One region of the Micromonospora sp. NBC_01638 genome, then DNA from elsewhere that is predicted to be linked to it. Evidence: riboswitches for the same ligand, from Rfam matches in the RefSeq annotation. Region 1 holds a riboswitch; the other holds the start of a gene.
The links. A riboswitch is a leader RNA that binds a small molecule or an ion and turns the genes downstream of it on or off. The one in region 1 is predicted to bind cobalamin.
Positions count from the first base shown of each region.

Region 1 (7,711 bases):
TCTCCGCGCCGAGCGGTCTCTCGCCGGCCACCCGCAGCGAGGTCGAGGAGGTGGCCAACCTCGCGATCCGCGACGACCTGCCGGTCCACGCCCGATACATGCCCCTGCCCGAAGCCCGGCAGCTCGGCGCGCTCGCCCTGTTCGGCGAGACCTACGACGACACCGTCCGCGTCGTCGACATCGGCGGCGAATGGTCCCGCGAACTCTGCGGCGGCACCCACGTCGACCGGTCCGCCCAGATCGGGGCCCTCGCCATCACCTCCGAGTCCTCCGTCGGCGCCGGACAGCGCCGCGTCGAGGCCGCCACCGGCATCGGCGCCTTCCGCTACCTGGCCCGCGAACGGGATCTGGTCACCACCCTCGCCGACCAGCTCCGCGCCCCACGGGAGGAACTGCCCGATCGCATCACCGCACTGGTCAGCCGAGCCAAGGCCGCCGAGCGCCGGGCCGAACAGCTTCAACTCCAGCTCACCCGAGCCCAGGCCCGAACCGTGGCCGCCAACGCCGAGGACATCGCCGGAACCGCGTACGCGGTCAGCACCGACACCGCCGACGGTGACCCCCGCCAACTCGCCGAGCTGATCCGGCGAGAACTACCGCAGGACCGTCCCGGGGTCGTGGTGGTCGCGCCCACGTCGAACGGCACGATGCGACTCGTCGTAGCGGTCAACGACGAGGCGGCCAATCGCGGCACGTCGGCCGTACACCTGGTCAAGACCGCCCTCGGCGGGCGCGGCGGCGGCAATGCCAGCCTCGCCCAGGGCGGCCAGCCAGGGGGACGGCCGGATCAGGTCGTCGATCTGGTGCGGGACCTGCTGCGCTCAGTCGGCTGAACGGCGTATCCGGGACGTGGCGCGTCTTCGCAGCAGGTGTCGCACCGCCCATAGACCACCACGCCGCTGGAGCGCCCCGCCGGGTCGGTGCTGAAACCGGCCGCGCCGGCCGCCTGCACCGCAGTGAGTACCGCCGCAGGCGAGATGTGGCAGATTCGCTCGCAGTTGGTGCAGACGGCGTGGTGCTGCGGGTGGTCGGCGAACCCGTAGGTCATCGCTGCGCTGACCGGCACCGCGTGCAACTCTCCCAGCTCGGTCAGGTGCATCAGCACGCGGTGCACCGTCGTCAGGTCGACCCGCAGACCGTTGCGCCGGACGTGTTCGTGGACCTGTGCGGCGCTCAGGTGTGGCCGGTCGGGCGGGGCTTCCACGAGCACTGTCAGCACCGCCTGCCGGGCCAGCGTCTGACGCAGTCCTCGCTCACGCAGCCGGTCCAGAGCCGCCACCACCCGATCCGATGCTTCTGTGATCAATCACGTCCCCTAACGACATCCGCGCCCTTGTTGCAAGATAATGGCAACAGCCACACTAAGGCAGCACTGAGAGGACGTACCCCATGGCCGTGTACAACCTGCCCGACCTGCCCTACGACTACGGCGCACTCGAGCCCGCCATGTCCGGCGAGATCCTGGAGCTGCACCACGACAAGCACCACGCCGCGTACGTCAAGGGCGCCAACGACGGGCTCGACCGGCTCGCCGAGGCCCGCGACAAGGGCGACTACTCGACGCTTGTCGGGTTGGAGAAGACGCTCGCGTTCAACCTGTCCGGGCACGTCCTGCACTCGATCTTCTGGAACAACCTGTCCCCGGACGGCGGCGACCGCCCCGACGGTGAGCTGGCGGCGGCCATCGACGAGCACTTCGGCTCCTTCGACGGCTTCGCCGGGCAGTTGTCCGCGGCGACGAAGGGCGTGCAGGGTTCCGGCTGGGGTGTCCTGGCCTGGGAGCCGCTGAGCCAGCGGTTGATCGTGGAGCAGGTCTACGATCACCACGGCAACGTCGGGCAGGGCTCTACCCCGGTCCTGGTGTTCGACGCCTGGGAGCACGCCTACTACCTGCAGTACCGCAACGTCCGCCCGGACTACGTGGATCGGCTGTGGAACCTGGTCAACTGGACCGACGTCACCGCCCGCTTCGACGCCGCCCGCGCCGCCACCCCGAAGATCTGATCCGGCATGAGTGGGTATACCCCGCAGGCGGCGGAGATCGTCCAGCGGGCCGCTGGCGTCATCGCGGCCAAACACCGCGGTGACCTCGCGGGCGCGGAGGCCCTGATGTCGGCGTTCGGCTCCGAGCAGGCCCGCACGCTCGGGTTCTACCTGTTGGCGGATCTGGCGCTCGGTCTGGTCAAGGCGCAGAGCGGCCAGTCGATGAACGACCTGGTCCGGGAACTGTCCCTGCTGCTGGCCGACACCGCCCAGTCGCCACCAGCTTGACCGTCTGCGGGGCCCCGCAGATCTGCGGGGCCCCGCGGGGCGCTGTAGCTTCCCCATCGCCCGTCGGGAGACGGCCCATGCGCAGGAAGATCGACCACCTGGTCATGACGATCGACGGCCGGGAGGTGGCTGTCCTTGCCGTCGCGGACTTCAACCGCCTCGATGCCTGCCGCCGGCAGCTCGGCGCGAGCGAAGCCCAGGCGCACCAGCTTCGCCAGCAACTGCACGATGCCCGGCGTCGCCTCGCCCGCCTGGAGGGCCGCCTCGCCGGGGCCTCCAACCTCGAAGCACCCGCCCGAGACTCAGGGGTGCGCGTCCTCGCCCTGCCGACCCTGTCGACGATTCGTGCGGGTAGCCGGTCCGACGTTGACGTAACCAGCGGCCGGCTCACCCGCTGCCGCTGGTCACGTCGACGCGACGCAGGTTGATCAGACGCCGTAGCGCAGGTAGATGGTGTCGCCGACGGTCACTGTCGTGCCGCGGGTCGCGGTGACCGGGGTGCCGCCGTCGCGGGACACCGTCCAGGTGGAGGAGCCGCTGTTGGCCAGGCCGTTGATCGAGGTGATGGTGCCGGTGCCGCTGGTCGGGTTGAGGGCGGTGACGCAGCCGCTGGGGGCGGCTGCGCCGATGGCGGCGTCCAGCACGGCGCCGAGGGTGGTGGTGGTGGCGGTCGGCGTGAGGGTGACCGCGCACGGCTTGATGCTGCCGCTGCTGTTGTCGATGATCACGGCGAGCCGGGTGGCGGTGCCGGCGGTGAATCCGCTCGCCGCGACCCAGGTGGGCGCGCCGGCGGTGACCGGGGTCGGGGGAGCGGCGGTGTAGCCCGCGCCAGCCAGGGCCCGCACCGCGTCGATCGAGGCGTACGCCGATGGGGTGGTGTTGGTGGTGAGGTACTTGAACCCGCCGCCGGTGAGCTGCTGCGCGCGGAGGAAGTCGATCGGGGTCTTACCGGCGGTGGTGGTGAAGTCGGTGCCCTGGCTGGGAATGCCGCAGGCGTTGAGCCCGGAGACGGCCCAGGCGTTGGAGTCGGTGTTGACGCCGAACATCGAGGTGAAGGCACCCGAGGAGTTGACGAGCTTGCCCTTGAGGAAGTTCTTCGCCTGGACGATGTCGGTGTCGGTGTTGGGAACGCCGGCGACGCAGAGGGCGGCCATGGCGGCGCCGGTCATGTCGATGTCGCTGGCGGCGGCGAGTTGGGTGGGGTTGCCCTCGGCCTGGGTGAAGGTCCAGCCGCCGTCGTTGTGCTGGTTGTTGCGGATCCGGGTGACCGACAGGTCGAGCAGCGCCTGCGGTACGCGGGCGGCACCGGTCTGGGTCTTCGCGCCGGCCAGGGCGAGGGTGGCGAAGATGGTGCCGTTGACGTTGGCCGGCGGGCCGTAGTAGCCGGCCGAGCCGGTCTGCCAGTAGGCGATGGTGTCGGCGATCAGGTTGCGGGCGGGCGAGACGCGAGCGGGGTCGATGCCGGCGGCGTAGGCGTTCAGGACGCCGCGCTCGTAGTCGGTCACGACGGGAGAAGTGCTCGGCCAGGACGCGGCCGAGAGTTGGTTGCGGTACACGGTGCGGGCGTTCTTGGTCGTGTCGCCGGAGGGATAGACGTCCACGGCCGCGACACCGGCGGGGGCGAACGCACTGAACGCCCACTCGTTCGACAGCCCGCCGCTGGCGTAGCTGCCGTCGGTGGCCTGCAGGGTGCGCAGGTAGGCGACGCCGTTGGTCTTGGCGGTGGCGATCTGTGCCGCCGTCGAGGTCGCGGCGGCCGGTGCGGCCCCTGCCGCGACCGCGACGACGGTGGCGATCAGCGCAGCGGCGGGAACGGCCGCGAGACGTCTCCGGCGACTGCCGGAGGAAAGGCGCGAGGACATCAGGTCTCCTTGGGGTACGGGGCACGACTGCCTCGACCCGGGACCCAGCGGAAGAGCCGGCGGAGCGGGGCGGGCCGGCCGCAGGACGCGTGGGACGGATACCGCAGGTGCTGCGTCACCACGTGGGTAGTCGGGCTCGGGACGGGTGAACCGTCCTCACCGTTGCGCGTCAGCCCCGGATTCCCACCGGGTTCCCCCACGCGATGACGCGGTCACGGTATGGGAGGAAAGCCCTACCGCGCGCTGTTAGGTAGATGACACGTCCTCGCGTTGACGAGGTGGTTGCTGCTGTGGTCCGATGACCGCGATCCAGCAGTCAGGGGAAGCCGGTCAAAGTCCGGCGCTGGCCCGCAGCCGTAGGTCCCGTTTCGGGACGAGTCGGATTACCTGGCTGGATAGTGCACCGCAGCGCCGTCGAGGTACACGGCGCGGAGCCAGATTTCCGGGACTTGTCCTCGGGGTCCGCGTCCGCGCCTGCGCCGCTACCCCCTGAGAGAGTCGCCATGTCCCCACTGGTCAGTCGAACGTCGCGGAGTTCCGCGCCGTGGTTGGCGTTGGTCGCCGCGGTGACGCTCGGCGCGTTGGCGCTGGTGGTGCCGACCCGTGCGGCGCTCGCCGATCCACTGGAGTCCTGCACCCCGACCCAGGGCGCTGTCGTCGCGGTCGACTTCGGCGCGTGGGGCGGGCCGTTGCTGCGGGGCTGCGACGCCACCCCGACCACCGGTCTGGACCTGCTGCACGAGGCGGGCTTCACCACGACCGGCACCGCTCACGACGGGCCCGGGTTCATCTGCCGGATCGGCTCGCCCGACTTCGACGCCGGCGCCGAGCACCCGACGCCGGCCGACGAGGCGTGCCAGCTGACGCCGCCGGCGACGGCCTACTGGTCCTACTGGATCGCCCCGGCCGGGCAGGACCACTGGACCTACAGTCCACTCGGCGCGATGTCGCAGCGACCGGGCCCGGGTGAGGTCGAGGCGTGGGTCTTCGGCGGCACCGACATCGGTGGCACCACCGGCGCACCGAGCTTCACCCCCGCCTCGGTACGCGCGACCGGCCCGACTCCGACTCCGACCGCAACTCCGACCTTAACCCCGACCGGGACGCCCGAGCCGGCGCGGCCGACGGAAGCCCAGGTCAAGGCCGTCGCGAGCTACCTGGTGGGGCAGCTCACCGACGGCGACCACGTCGACAACGGCGGGGTCGACTACTACCGGACCATTGCCGTCGCCACCGCCCTGGCCGGGACCGGCGGTCAGGCTCAGACCCTCACGAAGATCGTCGACTACCTCCGGGCACACGTCGACGCCGCGATCTTCCCGAACGGCGACACCGCCCCACCACACACTGCCAACGTCGCCAACCTCGCGCTCCTCGCCACGATCACCGGCGGCGATCCCCGCACGTTCGGCGACCGGGACCTGATCGCCACGCTCACCGATCGGGTGTGCGCCGCGACCGACTTCGATGCCGGCTGTGCCGCCGCGGGTGACTTCGCCGGATCGAGCGGACCGTTGACCCACGCGACCGCGCTGCTCGCGCTCAAGCGGGCCGGCGTCACGCCGCCCGCCGTGACCGTCACCCGGTTGACCGAGCAGCAGTGCGCGACCGAGGCCTTCGGTGGCCTCTGGCTCAGCCCAGGCGAGTTCTGCGATCCGGACCTCGCCGCCACGACGCTCGCCGTCCTGACGATGCACGCGCTCGGCGGCCAGGATGACCCGCTGGGTTCGGCCAAAGCGTTCCTGACCGGCGCACAGGAGACCGACGGCGGTTACCAGCCGTACACCGGCGCCGGGGTCACCGACACCTACTCCACCGGGTACGCAGCGCAGGCCCTCGCCGTGCTGGGCCTCGCCGACCGGGCCGCCACCGCCACCGGTCTGCTGGTCGGTCGGATCGTCACCGGCGGTGGGCTCAACCCCGACCCGAGCAACCCGGACGCGGACCTGGCCGCCACGGCCGCCGCCGCGCTCGCGCTGGCCGGAAAGAACCTCGCCACCCTGGGTGAGACGAAGCTGCCGCCGGCCGGGCCGCGACCCGATCTGGTCAAGGGGGTGTCCTACCTCGTCGCGCCGACCAATCTGATCGACGGCAGGTACTACGAGTCGTTTCCCGGCTTCCCCGACTTTGGGTTGAGCATCGACGGCGCCTACGCCCTGGCCGCCACCGGCGGGGACGACGCCAAGCTGCGGGCGATCGTCGAGTTCCTGCGCGGTGGCGGCGCGGTCGGCGACAGCGGATTCACAGTGGACACGTGGCTCGGCATCGGCACCGACTACGCCGCCGGCGGCGCGATCGGCAAGGTCGCCCTCCTCGCCCAGGTCACCGGCTACGACCCACGTTTCTTCGGCGGACATGACCTGATCGCCGCGCTGGGCGACGTGACCTGTACCAAGCTCGACGAGCTGGCCGGCTGCGCCGGGGCGGGCAACTACCGGTACGCCACCTCGGTGTTCGGGCAGTCGCTCGGCATCATCGCGCAGCGCCGCGCCGGACAGGGCGACGCGGCCGCCAAGCCGGTCGACTTCCTCAAGGGTTTGCAGCGCGCCGACGGGTCGTTCCCCAGCCTCATCCCTGCGGCGGACGCCGACCGGGACGTCGACAGCACCGCGATGGCCGCGATGGCTCTCGCGCCGTTGACCGACGACCCGGCTGCGGTCAGCGCCGTCGACAAGGCGCTGACCTGGATCGTGTCGACGCAGAAGGAGCACGGTGGGTTCCCCGGCGCGGCCGGCGACTCCACCAACTCCACAGCGCTCGCGATCCAGGGCCTCAGCCTGCGCGGCACCACCTACGCCCGACAGGTCGACAAGGCGTTGTCGTTCCTGGCCGGCCAGCAGAACGACGATGGCGGGTTCACAGTCGCTGCCGGGGGCCAGGCCGGCTCGGACGTGCGCGCGTCCACCCAGGTGGTCGGCGGCGCGACAGGCATCTCGTTCGCCGCCCTGACCCGGGACGTGCACGAGCTGCCGGGCCCGGACCCGTCAGGCACCCCGACGGCGACCCCGACCGCGACGCCGACCCCGACCGCGAGTCAGTCGTCGTCCCCGTCGGGCGCCCCCAGTGTGACGCCGCCGTCGGCCGGCACCGGCGGGCACTCGTCGGGCAACCTGCCCCGCACCGGTTGGTCGATCGTCACGATCACCCTGCTGGCGCTGGTGCTCGTCGTCGCGGGCATCCTGCTGCGGGTCTCCGCGCGCCGTCGCGCGGTTTCCAACACAGGGGGTCTGTCGTGACGGTCCGCAGGTGGTGCCGCTCGATCGCGGCCCTGTCGATCGTCGCCGCGCTGGCGGTGACGCCCGCGCCGGCGCTGGCCGACCCGCTGCCGATCGGGCAGTGCACCACCTCGTCCGGGGTGATCCTCGCTGTCGACTTCAGCGCGTGGGGCGGGCCGCTCCTGCGCTCCTGCGGCACCACCCCGACCACCGGTTACCAACTGCTCAACCAGGGCGGCTGGCGCACCACCGGAACGCAGCACGACGGGCCGGCGTTCATCTGCCGGATCGGTTACGCGGGCCACCAGGGCGGCACCCAGTACCCCACCCCGGCGAACGAGAGGTGTGCGCTCACCCCGCCGG
Region 1 is NZ_CP109273.1:6,800,315-6,808,025, reverse strand. Features, by position in the region: gene alaS (alanine--tRNA ligase) at 1-833, shown strand, start outside; gene OG811_RS31605 (Fur family transcriptional regulator) at 788-1,279, opposite strand; gene OG811_RS31600 (superoxide dismutase) at 1,390-2,004, shown strand; gene OG811_RS31595 (superoxide dismutase) at 2,011-2,271, shown strand; gene OG811_RS31590 (hypothetical protein) at 2,376-2,699, shown strand; gene OG811_RS31585 (prenyltransferase/squalene oxidase repeat-containing protein) at 2,700-4,133, opposite strand; cobalamin riboswitch at 4,237-4,360, opposite strand; cobalamin riboswitch at 4,413-4,543, shown strand; gene OG811_RS31580 (prenyltransferase/squalene oxidase repeat-containing protein) at 4,637-7,369, shown strand; gene OG811_RS31575 (LPXTG cell wall anchor domain-containing protein) at 7,366-7,711, shown strand, end outside.

Region 2 (7,711 bases), 2.8 Mb from region 1:
CGTACGCCGGGTCAGCCTGGCCGCCGACCAGCTGCCCGACCTGCCCGGGGTCGTTCGCAGCGAACGAATCGACGGTCGCCTGCACCTGCTCACCACCGACGCCGACGAGCTGGTCCGGGCGCTGGTCACTGCCGGGACCGCCTTCACCGACCTGGAGGTCCGGCCGACCTCGCTGGAGGAGGCGTTCCTCGCCATCACCAGCGGGGACCACCCCGTCGGGGACCAGCCCGACGCCGGGGACCAGCCCGCCACCGCCGGTGCCGGCGGCCGACCCACCACCGTCTGAGGAGGCCACCGTGCAGCTCGCCCTGGTCCACGCCCGCTATCAACTCCTGGAGATCATCCGGATCCCGGTGGCCGTCTTCGGCAGCGCCTTCTTCCCGGCCGCCGCAATGATCTTCTTCGTGGTGCCGTTCGCCGGTGACGATCCGGCCGGTGCCACCTTCGCCACCGCGTCGATGGTCACCTTCTCGGTGATGAGCGCCAACATCTTCCAGTACGGCATCGGTGTCGCCGAGGACCGCGCCCAGCCGTGGAACCCGTACACCCGGACCTTGCCGGCCGGGCCGGCACCCCGGTTCGCGGGCCGCGTGCTGGCCGGCCTGGCGCTGACGTACCTCTCGCTGATCCCGGTCGTGGTGATCGGCGCGACCCTGACCGCGGCCCGGATCACCCCGGCGGCTTTCCTGCTGACCGTCGGCACCGTGGCCGTCATCTCGGTGCCGTTCACACTGATGGGGCTCGCCATCGGCTACTCCATGCCGAGCAAGGCGGCGATCGTGATCGCGCAGGTGGTCTTCCTGCCGCTCGCGTTCGGCGGCGGCCTGCTCTCCGCGCCTGGTGCGGCACCCGGGTTCATCGAGACGATCGCGCCGTTCCTGCCCACCCGGGGCGCGGCGGAGCTGATGTGGGCGGCAGTCGGCGACTACGCCGTCCAACCGCTGGCGCTGATCATGCTCGGCGTCTGGGTGGTGCTGCTCGCCGCGCTCGCCAGCTGGGCGTACCGACGGGACGAGGGTCGCCGGTTCAGCTGACGATTCGTTCGTTTCCACCCCGAGCCGCAGCGGGACGGTGCCAGGATTCCGGCAGGGGGGCCGCCGTGGCCACCCGGGCCGAGAGGGGTCTTGACGTGAGCACCGTCCCGCCGGGTACCCCCTGCTGGGCCGACCTGGCCACCCCGGACCTGACCGACGCGCGGCGCTTCTACCCGGAGCTGTTCGGTTGGACCGGCCGGGTGACACCCGAGCCCGAGGCGGGCGGTTACACCGTCTTTCTGCTCGGCGGCAAGCCAGTGGCCGGGGCCGGGCCGCCAGCAATCCCCGACCAGGTGCCGATCTGGTCGACCTACCTCGCCACCGACGACGCGCAACTTGTCGCCGGCCGGGTCGAACGGGCCGGCGGGCAGGTCGTCGTGCCGCCGTTCGAGGTGTTCGACCGGGGCTGGATGGCGGTCTTCGCCGACCCGGCCGGCGCCACGTTCAGCGTCTGGCAGCCGCTGGCGATGACCGGCGCCGAAGTGTTCAACGTGCCGGGCGCGATGAGCTGGAACGAGCTGGTCACCCCCGACCCCGAGGGCGCGAAGGTCTTCTACGAGCTGGTGTTCGGCTGGCAGCCGGACGACCAGCCGGTCGGCGGGATGACCTACACCGGGTGGCGGCTCGGGACGCAGATCGTCGCCGGCATGATGCCGCCGCTGGCCGACGACTTCCCGGCCGACCTGCCCGCGTACTGGACGGTGTACTTCGCGGTGGCCGACGCGGACGCCGCAGCGGCCCGCGCCGCCGAGTTGGGCGGGACGATCCTGGTCCCGCCCCGTGACATCCCGGCGGGCCGGTTCGCAGCCCTACGCGACCCCCAGGGCGCCCTCTTCTCCGTCATCGACCTTGGCCCCTGACCTGCCCGGCACCTCGGGCGTCAGCGGTGGGGGTTGGGGCGGACGGGGACCACCAGGGGGCCGTGGGCGCCGGGGACGACCCGGACGCTGGCCCGGTAGTGGGTGGCGAGCAGGTGTTCGGTCAGCACCTCGTGTGGAGTCCCGGCGGCCACCACCTGACCGTCGGCGAGCATCACCATCCGGTCGGCGTACTCGCCGGCCAGGGAGAGGTCGTGCATCGTGGCGAGGACGGTCAGGCGGTGCTCGCGGCGCAACTGGTCGACGAGCTCCAGCACCTCCTGCTGGTGGCCGATGTCAAGTGCGCTGGTGGGCTCGTCGAGCAGCAGCAGCGTCGCCCCCTGGGCGAGTGCCCGGGCGAGGAACACCCGCTGCCGTTCGCCGCCGGAGAGGGTGGCCAGCTCGCGGCGATGGAAGCCACTCAGGTCCAACAGGTCGAGCACCTCGTGCACGGCATCGACGTCGGCGGTCGACTCCCGGCCCAACGTCGAGATGTACGGGGTGCGGCCGAGCAGCACGTAGTCCAGCACCGACATGCCGGGCGGCACCACCGGGGACTGTGCCACCGTGGCCACCACCCGGGCGCGGTCCCGGCGGCGCAGCGCGGCGCTCGGCGTACCGAACAGGGTGATCGCCCCCGGCGCGGGCAGCAGGCCGCCGACGGCGCGCAACAGGGTCGACTTGCCGGCGCCGTTCGGGCCGATCACGGTGACCCACTCGCCGGCGGCGACAGTGAGGTCGACGCCGGTGAGGATCGGCGTGCCGTCCAGGCTGACGTGCAGCCCCCGCACCTCGACCGCCGGCACGCCGCCGTCGACAAACCGGCCGACAGCGGACGGACCAGCGGCAGTCTCGGGGCTCACGTGAGCACCCGCCGGGCGGTCCGCAGCACGAGGACGAAGAACGGGCCGCCCAGTAGGGCGGTCACCACTCCGATCGGCACCTCAGCCGGGGCGGCGGCCGTGCGGGCCACCACGTCGGTCAGCGCCAGGAACGCGCCGCCGAACAGCAGCGACAACGGCAGGATCACCCGGTAACTCGACCCCGCGAGCAGCCGGACGGTGTGCGGCACGATGATGCCGACAAAGCCGATCAGGCCGGTCGCGGAGACCGCCGCCGCGGTGCCCAGGGAAGCGGCGGCGATCAGCAGGTAGCGGGTGCGCTGCGGGTGCAGGCCCAGGCTCCTCGCCTCGTCGTCGCCGACCGCGAGGACGTCCAGCTCGCGGCGGTGCAGCAGCACCACCACGGTGGTCAACGCGGCGTACGGCAGCACCAGCAGCACGTCGTGCCAGCCGGCGGTGGCCAGCCGGCCGAGCAGCCAGGAGTAGACCGGCTGGATGCTGTCGGAGTGTCGTTGCAGCAGGTACGTCTGCCCGGCGGAGAGGAACGCGGAGACCGCCACCCCGGCCAGGATCAGCATCGCCGGTGAGCCGCTCCGCCCGCCGGCCGCGCCGAGCACATAGGTCATCGTCACGGCGAGCAGCGAACCGGCGAACGCGGCCAGCGGGATGGTCATCGGCAGCCCGGAGATCGCGCCCTGCCGGCCGGCGCCGCCGAGGGCGATCACCGCGGTCACCGCGAGGCCCGCGCCGGCGGCCACACCGAGCAGGTACGGGTCGGCCAGCGGGTTGCGGAACACGCCCTGGTAGCAGCCGCCGGCGAGGGCGAGCAGGCCGCCGACGAGCAGACCCAGCACCACCCGGGGCAGGCGCAGCTCGGTGACGATCGCGATCTCCCGCTCGGACAGCCCGCTGTCGAGGTGCAACCCCGGAATCAGGTTGAGCAGCTCGGCGGCGACGCTGCCCGGTGGCAGGCTCACCGGGCCGAGCGACACCCCGGCGACGAGCGCGACGAGCACCGCGAACACCCCGGCGACCAGCCAGCCCAGGCGTACCCCGGCAGGCCGGGCCACCGACTGTGGCCCGGCGGACCGGGCCACGGACAGTGACCCGGTCACCGAGGGAAGACGGTCACGCGGGCACCTTGGCTACCGCGTCGATGATGACCCGGAGCAGGTCCACGACCCGCGGACCCCAGCGGGAGGCGATGTCGTCGTCCAGCGTGACGACCTGGTTGTTCTTCACCGCGGTGAGCCCGGCCCAGCCGCTGCGCGCCTTGACCGAGTCGGCGTTCTGCTGGCAGCACTTGGAGTCGGCCAGGAAGACGAAGTCCGGGTCGGCGTTGACGATGAACTCCTGGGACAGCTGCGGGTAGCCAGCGTTCTTGCCGTCCGCGTCAGCGGGGTCGGCGATGTTGGTCAGACCGGCCTGGCTGTAGAGCGAGCCGATGAAGGTCTTGCTGGTGGCGCTGTACAGCTCCGGACCCAGCTCGTGGAAGTACGTGAGCTTCTCGGTGCGCTGCGGCAGGTCCTTGACCAGCTTGGCGATGTCGTCCTTCATCCGGGTGGCGACGTCGGTGGCCTGGTCGGCGTGCCCGGTCAGCGTGCCCAGCTCGGTGATCTGCCGATACGAGTCGTCCAGGGTGGTCGCCGCCGGGGTCAGGTAGACCGGGATCTTCAGCTTGCCGAGCTGCTCGACGATTTTGTTCCGATCGTCGGAGAGCACCACCAGGTCGGGGTTTTTGCCGGCGATCGCCTCGGCGTTCGGTTGGAAACCGGAGAGGTCGGTCTTGGGCGCGTCGGCCGGGTAGTTGGACTGGTCGTCGACGGCGCTCACCTGCGGGCCGGCACCGATCGCGAAGAGGATCTCGGTGGCGGTGGGCGCCAGCGAGACGATCTTCTCGGGGCGCTTGTCGAGGGTGAGCGCACCGACCGTCACCGGGTAGGCGGCGGCTGCGGTGCCCGCGCTCGGCTGGTCGTCGGCCTTCTCGGCGCAGGCGCCGAGGACGAGCGCGGCGACCGCGAGGGTTGCGGCGAAGAGCCGAGGTGTACGTCTGAACATGGGGGCCTCCTGTCGGTCGAGGAGTGTGGTGCTTCGCCGACAGGGACTTTCGTACGCCCGCCCACGAGGCGCCCTTCCTCGAGAGCGCGTTTCGCGACCGATCCGCAGGCGACCTGGCTCGTCCCCACCGTCGGTGGGGCATCACAGTTGCGGGACAGCGCCGGGTTTCGCACCGGCTTCGCTGCGGACTGGTCGCTAAGACGGTAGCGCATCGCTGAGACCAGCCTGTTGATCTAGGGCATATCGGCGTGAGTTGATCTCAGATCACGACAATATGCCCTAGATCAGCGCGGGGAGAGGGGGCGGGAGGGGGTGGGAGGGGGGTGGGGCCCTGTCGGGGGGTGGGACGGGGCCCCACCCGATCAGGAGGAGGTGATGGTGACGTTGTCCACAGCCGCCTCCACCAGGCTGGCTCCGGAGGCGTCCGCCGCCTCGACGAGGATGCGTACCGACTGGCCGGCGTACGGGGTGAGGTTGAGGTTCGCCACCGCCCAGCTGCCGTTGCGGTTGGTCGCCGCGCCGGCCTGGGTGAGCAGCGCTGTGGTGCCGCCGTTGTGCACCACGCTCACCCGCAGGTAGTCCGCCGACGAGGCGTTCGAGCCGTGCGCCAGGTACCAGGCCAGGGAGAGGGTCAGCGTGCCGGACGACGGCAGGGTCACCGCCGGGGACCGGGCGCTGGTCACGCCGCCATCGACGTCGTAGTCACCAGCCGCCGAACCGGCGAGCCCGCCGGTGACCAGGTCGTTGGCACCGGCGTACGGGGTGAGCTGCTTGGCGCCCGAGGAGGTGGTCGCCTGGGCGGCGCCCCGTTCCCACGCCCCGGCCGTGGCGGTGTCGGTGCCGGACGGGTTGATGGTCCAGCCGGTGGCGGTTTCGAAGGTGTCCGACCAGACCGTGGTGCCACCACCACCGCCGCAGTACTGCGCCTGCTTGCCGATGGCCCGGTACGGGCAGTCGGCGTACTCGCTGAGCAGCAGCACCGCCTCCCGGTTGCGCGAGGTCTGCGCGGGGATCACCTCGTCGGGCGGGTAGAAGCCGCCGCCGCCGGACGAACCGGGATACATCTCGAAGGTGTACGCCCAGATGTTGTGGGTGGCCCACATCCAGTCGAGGCTGTCCCCGTCGGTGATGTAGAGGTCGCTGGACTGCTCCGGTGTGTAGTTGTTGGTGGCCGCCATCTGCTGGCCGATGGTGGCGAAGGTGTTGTACTGGTCCGCGTTCATCCCCGTCGCGGTGTTCGCGGTGGTGTAGCCGTACGGCCAGAGCACCAACTGCGAGTACGTGTGGAAGTCGATGTTGGCCTTGATCTGCTGCACGCCACCGACCACCCGGCCGTTGACGAAGTTGCGCAGTGCCTGCGTCTCGGGTGCGGAGAACGCCGACGGGCCACGGTAGGTCTCCGACGAGGTGGTGCCCGACGAGCCGCCGCAGCAACCCCAGTTGTAGGACCAGTTGCGGTTCAGGTCGGTGCCGACATTGGACGAGCCGCTGTTGGGCTGACGGTTCTTGCGCCAGGACCGGTACGACCCGGTGGCGATGTCGTACTCGCTGCCGTCCGGGTTGACCGTCGGCACGATCCAGATCTCCCGGCTGTTGACGATGTTGGTGATCCGGGAGTCGCCGCCGTAGCTGTCGGTGAAGAGGTTGAGCAGGTAGATCGCCATCTCGACGGTCAGGTGCTCACGGGCGTGCTGTTGGGAGTTGAACAGGATCTCCGGTTCGTTCTCGTCGGTGCCGACGTTGTCGGAGATCTTCACCGCCATCAGGTCGCGGCCCTCGTACGACGAACCGATGCTGATCTTGCGGGCGATCGCCGGATGGTCGGCGACGACCTGGTTCACGACGGCGGTCAGTTCCGCGTAGTCGTGGTAGTTGGAGTCGGCGGGCGGGAAGGCCAGCGTGCCCATCTCGCCGGCGCCGCGCTCGGCGTTGGGCGGTGGGGCGAGCGGTTCGAGTCGGAAGCCGAGCTTGCCGATCGCGGCGGCCTCACCCGCGGTGGCCGAGATGTGCAGGACTCCGTGTTCGGAGTAGTCGATGGCGGCTCCGGTGCGGGCCACCGCGTTGCGATCGGCGAGGGTCCGGGGCCCGAGCACCCGGTAGCTGGCGGCGGCCGGCTCTGCGGTGCGGTCCGGTGCCGGTCGGGCGGCGACCGGACCGGCGGCGACGGTGACGATTCCCAGCCCGGTGACGACGGCGAGCACCAGGACGCGGCGGAGAGGGATGGGCGTGCGGAGGGCCATGGACTACCTCCTCGATGGGCGGGAGATCCCGCTCGGTGAAGGACACTTCACCACCTGCCACATGGTCATATCAATATTGATCGTTGCCTAATGCATCCCGAGCCGATCATCCCGGCGGCAAGTTTTTTCCACCCGGCCACCCCTGGCGAAACTTCCCGCCAAGCGGGAAACTGACCAGCGACGATGCCCCTCTCGACACCGCGGAGCACTCATGGTCAGATCCCGCCTGCGCGCGGCCGCCCTCGCCGGCGTCACCGCGCTCACCCTGCTCGCCACCACCGCACCCGCGACGGCGGCCCGCCCGCCCGCCGCCACTCACGACGAGCAGATCACCTTCCAGGACTGGTCCGGGCCCGCCGACTGGCACCGGGGCAGCCGCGCCGGCACCCGCGTCGTGCCCGGCGCCCGAGCGGGCCTCACCCTGGCCCGACCGGCCGGCACCACCGAGTACGCCGACCCGCACACCGGCGCCACCCGCACCTGGGAGTACGGCACCTGGACCTCACCGGTGACCCGGATCGGGTTCGACGCCACCGAGCTGATCGCCTCCTGGAACGCGGAGACCCCCGCCGGCACCTGGATCCAGGTGGAGATGCAGGGCAACTACACCAGCGGCGATCAGACCCCGTGGTACGTCATGGGCCGCTGGGCGTCCGGCGACAGCGACATCAAGCGGACCA
Region 2 is NZ_CP109273.1:2,612,969-2,620,679, reverse strand. Features, by position in the region: gene OG811_RS12420 (ABC transporter ATP-binding protein) at 1-286, shown strand, start outside; gene OG811_RS12415 (ABC transporter permease) at 297-1,034, shown strand; gene OG811_RS12410 (VOC family protein) at 1,130-1,894, shown strand; gene OG811_RS12405 (ABC transporter ATP-binding protein) at 1,915-2,697, opposite strand; gene OG811_RS12400 (FecCD family ABC transporter permease) at 2,751-3,848, opposite strand; gene OG811_RS12395 (ABC transporter substrate-binding protein) at 3,862-4,791, opposite strand; cobalamin riboswitch at 4,877-5,012, opposite strand; gene OG811_RS12390 (M14 family zinc carboxypeptidase) at 5,154-7,031, opposite strand; gene OG811_RS12385 (C39 family peptidase) at 7,243-7,711, shown strand, end outside.
Region 2: linked by a shared signal. The riboswitch ahead of OG811_RS12395 (ABC transporter substrate-binding protein) and the one ahead of OG811_RS31585 (prenyltransferase/squalene oxidase repeat-containing protein) in region 1 are both predicted to bind cobalamin.